Regions from separate parts of the Gordonia sp. YC-XJ4 genome, predicted to be linked through region 1. Evidence: predicted binding sites of a transcription regulator. Region 1 holds the regulator's gene; the other holds the start of a gene.
What was found. Region 1 encodes LexA, which represses DNA repair genes until DNA is damaged. Its sites were predicted from a motif close to CGAACANNTGTTCG; they were not measured.

Region 1 (2,398 bases):
GGGATCTCGGCGACTCCGGAGGCCCGAACGGTCTCCTCGACCTGTTGGGCGAGCTGCGCGAGATCGTCCTCGTCGACCTGGCGTCCCTGACACGCGCGTCGGACCCCACGCATCACTTTCTCGCGGCTGAAGGGCTCGGTGACGCCATTGCGTTTGACGACGGCCAGGACAGCGGTCTCCACCGTCGAGAACCGGCGACCGCATGCGCTGCAGGAGCGGCGCCGACGGATCGCCTGCCCCTCGTCGGCAACTCGGGAGTCGATGACCTTGGTGTCATCATTCCTGCAGAACGGGCAGCGCATACACCGACAATACCGCCCCACCGCGGTGGAACAGCCGTGTGATCGCCTACCCCGGTCGTCACCGGTAGGCGGGTACCAGCAGTGCCTGACCGACCTGGAGCCCGCTGCCGGACATCTCGTTCATCCGCGCGATCTCGTCGATGACGGCCTGCCGGGGCAGGTCGGGCGCGACCCGTGCGGCAACCGAGTTCAGCGATTCCCCGGCACGTACGTGCACGACCTCGGTGGCCGCGGGCGTCGGCGTGGTCGACTGCTGGTAGTCGCTACCGGCCACGGCCACCAGCCACACCAGCAGCGCCAGGGCGACACCGGTCAGCACGGCCACCATCGCACCGGTACGGCGAGCGGTGCGGTGCGCGGTGACCCGCGGGCCGACCGGAGTTGCGCAACGGGTGCCCGCAACCGCCGGAAGGCGGCGCGCACCGGTCCGGGCCGGGCCCGCATATGCCGGTCGTCGGCGGGCCGGGTCGCGCTCGAGCGTGCGCCGCTCTGGGAGGCGACGGTCGGACGACCGGTGTTCGGGCGCGCGGTGTTCGAGCACCCGGTGTTCGAGCGCCCGGTGCTCGACGGTTGCGCGGGCCGGCATCGACGCCCCGCGGCGAACGGCGGCGGCGCGGTGAGCCGTCCGGCGGGACCGAACGGGCAGGTCGTTGGTGCCCGGCGCGGTGGGCAGAAGTACGGTCGGCATGGCGTCTCCCTATCTCGATCATGCATTCGAAGAACGGATGTTCGAGTTCTACCACGGGGCACCGACAATTTCTCGCGACACGTCGAACACATGTTTGAGGTTGCCTGTCGCCTCGGCTACCCTGGCCGGTGTTCAGCTCTCCACAGGGCCCGTCAACCAGGGCGTACCCCGCGAGGATGTGCGCACCGACCGAAAGGATGCGAACCCCATGAGTGAGAAGAAGGGCCGCTCGGGTGACCCCGACGCGGCGACCGTCACCGATCCGGACGACGCCGTCGCGACCGGCCCGATCGATCCCGCGGCCGTCGAGGCCGCGCTCACCCCGCGCCAGAAGGGCGTGCTCGATGTGATCCGCAAGTCCGTGCGCGAACGCGGGTATCCGCCGAGCATCCGCGAGATCGGCGACGCCGTCGGCCTGGCGTCGACCTCATCGGTCGCGCATCAGCTGCGAACCCTCGAGCGCAAGGGTCTGCTCAAACGCGATCACAACCGACCCCGCGCGGTGAACGTCCAGGACGGCGATCCCACGCCCACCGACGACAACCCGAATGCGTCGAACCTCCCCACGCCGACGTTCGTGCCGGTTCTGGGACGTATCGCGGCCGGCGGGCCGATCCTGGCCGAGGAGGCCGTCGAGGATGTCTTCCCGCTGCCGCGTGAACTCGTTGGCGACGGGTCACTGTTCCTGCTGCGCGTCGTCGGTGAATCGATGATCGACGCGGCCATCTGCGACGGCGACTGGGTGGTCGTTCGTCAACAGAACGTCGCCGACAACGGCGACATCGTCGCGGCGATGATCGACGGCGAGGCGACGGTCAAGACCTTCAAGCGCAAGGACGGCCATGTGTGGCTGATGCCGCACAACGACCTGTTCGAGCCCATCCCCGGCGACGACGCCGCGGTGCTGGGCAAGGTCGTGACGGTGATGCGCCGCATCTGAGCGGAGTCACACCCGCCGGCCCGCTCAGCCGAACGGCTCAGCTGCGCAACGCTTCCGCGGCCGCGGCACGCGCATCGGCCGGTGAGGCGGTCGCCAGTGCAGCCTGCGCGGCGGAGCGGCACGCCTCGCGGTCGACCTCGGCGAGCTTCGCTCCCACCGCGGGCGCCGCGGCCGGGGCGCTCGACAGCGAGGTGACGCCGAGCCCGACCAGGACACACGCGAGCAGCGGATCGGCGGCGGCCTCGCCGCACACCCCGACCGGTGTCGCACTGCGGGTGCCCGCCTCGGCGACGGTGGCGATCAGCGAGAGCACCGCAGGCTGCCACGGGTCGGTGAGCCCGGCGAGCTCGGCCGACATCCGGTCGGCGGCCATTGTGTACTGCGTCAGATCGTTGGTGCCGATCGAGACGAAGTCGACCTCGGCGAGGATCGCCGGAGCGAGGATCGCCGCCGAGGGGATCTCGATCA
Region 2 (2,398 bases), 2.3 Mb from region 1:
TGGCACTGAGCGGCGAGTGCGATGACATCGGTGATCGGGAGCAGGGTGCCGGTCGCCGTGACTCCCATCCCGGTCTGCGCAATCAACTCCGACAGGGTGGCTTTGATGATCAGATGCGGCGGTAGGCCGCGATGGGATTGGGGGCCGAGACCGACATCCAGTCCGGCGCGCAGGACTGCTTCCAGGGCGTCATGGTTGCGTTGCACTTGATCACGGTGATCGCGGGCCGCAGCAGCCGCCAACGCATCGGGATCAGCATCCTCACGACTCCCGGTCGGGGACTCCGGATCTCCGGGATTGTTCATTCCTGGGGCCGCCCACATCGCCAACACCGCTTCGAGGTGCGCGGTGAGAGTCGGGGTCATCTGCCCGGACAGGCCACTCATTTTTTGGGCGTCTTGACGGCCGATGCGGATCTGGCGGTGGCGTTGCCGATCCGCATCGTCGGTTAGTTGGCCGTCGGGGTCGAGGTGCGCCAACACCCGTGCCCCCAAAATCCGGAGATCGGAGGGGGTGTGGGTGCGCGCGTAGCGGGCCATCGTGGCGTCGGCCGACATTTTCTCGTCGAACGGCACTGCCGCCGGGATACGGTCGAGCACGTCGATCACCACCGCGGCGTGGGAGGAGCCGGCCGCCCCGGACGCCATCGCTTCGGCCAGTGCTGGATATTTGGGGGCGGCGACCTCACCGGTGAAGGTGTGGAAGGTGGCGGTCGCTTTCAGTTGTTTCCACCGCCGCCACGGTTCCGACACACGGAGTAAGCCGATCATGGCGTCGGTGATCGACCCGAACCCGTACTCGCGGGCCAGATGGCGGTCGGAGAATTCGACGATCTGCCGATCCCCCTGAACGGTGACCCGGGTGATCAACTGCTCGGTGGATTGAGCGACCGCGACCAGGTCGTCGTTGGACAGGCCGGTCAAATCATCCGACGCCAGCGAATCAACCAAGCGGTGGGCGAGGGCGAGTTTCTGGGTGGTCGACAAACCAGACACGTCGGGTAACGCGGTGTCGACCATCATTTCTCGCCCCCCCGGGATAGCGAACACCTGTTTGTGTGTCGTTGTGTTCGAGTGTATGCCGGGTTTGTCGGGTTGGCAAGAGGTTGTCGAAAGTTTTTTCGGATGGAATTCAGCACGGCGACAATCGGTGTGGCGCGGTGACCGGAATCGTCAGATTCCATTTCTGGAGTGCGGGCTCGACGTAGGCGATCGTGTTGTCGCGGTCAGCGGGGCCGTCGTGCAGGATGCCGACCGCGCACACGCTCTGGTCGGGGTTCACGACGAACACCGCTGATCCCGAGTCGCCGACGACGGCATACCCACCCCAGTGGAGGCTTCGCGTGTTGGCGTCGAGGAGCGGACCGCACGTCAGGCCCGCGCGTGCGCCGGCCATGCAGACCGGTGTTCCCCGAGGCAGTGTGGCCGCTTCCCGGGGTGTCATGACGCCGGCGATCGGGTGACCGTCGATGGGGGTGACCCATTGTGCTGCAGTCGCAGTCGGCGGTAGGAATGCGGCCGCGGCGTCGAGCATGGTGCCGTCGGCCAGGCTGTCGTCCTCGTGTAGTTCGTAGGGGCTGAGGGGCAGGCGGCCCGTTTCGGACGAATCGGTGTACAGCCACGTGGGTTGACCCAGGCCGCTTACGCAATGCCCGGCCGTCAGGTCGCCGCGGCTGCCCGTCGACGAGGTGACCGGCCAGCCGAGGGTGCATTGCGACGCTGGACCGGATGCCGTCGCGTCGACGATCGTGACGCCCGGCCGATACGTGTGGTCGGTCGTCGGGGTAAAGGGGACCGGATGTCCGCCGTCGCTGTCGGGCAACGTGACGAAGCGGGTGGTGACCGGCCGTGGGTCGGATGTGGCTGCCGCCCCACCGCATGCGGCGACGAACAAGAAGGGCAGCACCGCCGCCGGAATCGCCCACCGCAGCCGGGTCATACGCGGCAGAGTAGCGATCCTGGCTGTGTGTTTCCTGCCGACGCGATCGGGTGCCACCGGCAACCTCGGACGAAAAGTGATTTCGGCACAACATGATTCGTCGTGGCGGACACTGTCGGACACGTCGGAGATCGCATGGAGTTCATGCTCGCTCTGCACCCGAAAACAAAGAAAACCACCTTCGAGAGGTGGTTTTCCAGGTGGCCAGGGCCGGGATCGAACCGGCGACCTTCCGCTTTTCAGGCGGTTAGGTTCCACTGTTTCCACTGTTTTCGCTGGTCGGCTCGGCCACACTGAGCACATCGAGCGTGTTGCGTTCGCTGTGACCAGACCTTTGGCCCACTAGAGGCCCACCTCGTTGTCGTCTGACTCCCGAAAAGAAGCCCCCGCACCAGTTCGCGCTGGCCGGGGGCGTGGGAGTCGCAATGCCATCAACAACTCTGTCCACGAGTGTATCCGC

Region 2: a site for LexA is predicted at 1,043-1,056, ahead of AC5ZH6_RS21515 (HNH endonuclease signature motif containing protein). Genes of this name have one in related genera too.

What each region holds. Positions count from the first base shown of each region.
Region 1 covers NZ_CM183447.1:2,551,104-2,553,501, reverse strand. Annotated here, with positions in the region: gene nrdR (transcriptional regulator NrdR) at 1-302, opposite strand, end outside; gene AC5ZH6_RS11285 (LysM peptidoglycan-binding domain-containing protein) at 361-990, opposite strand; gene lexA (transcriptional repressor LexA) at 1,199-1,930, shown strand; gene AC5ZH6_RS11275 (putative PEP-binding protein) at 1,968-2,398, opposite strand, start outside.
Region 2 covers NZ_CM183447.1:4,846,640-4,849,037, reverse strand. Annotated here, with positions in the region: gene AC5ZH6_RS21515 (HNH endonuclease signature motif containing protein) at 1-1,019, opposite strand, end outside; gene AC5ZH6_RS21510 (chymotrypsin family serine protease) at 1,132-1,938, opposite strand; tRNA gene AC5ZH6_RS21505 (tRNA-Phe) at 2,140-2,206, opposite strand; gene AC5ZH6_RS21500 (hypothetical protein) at 2,370-2,398, opposite strand, start outside.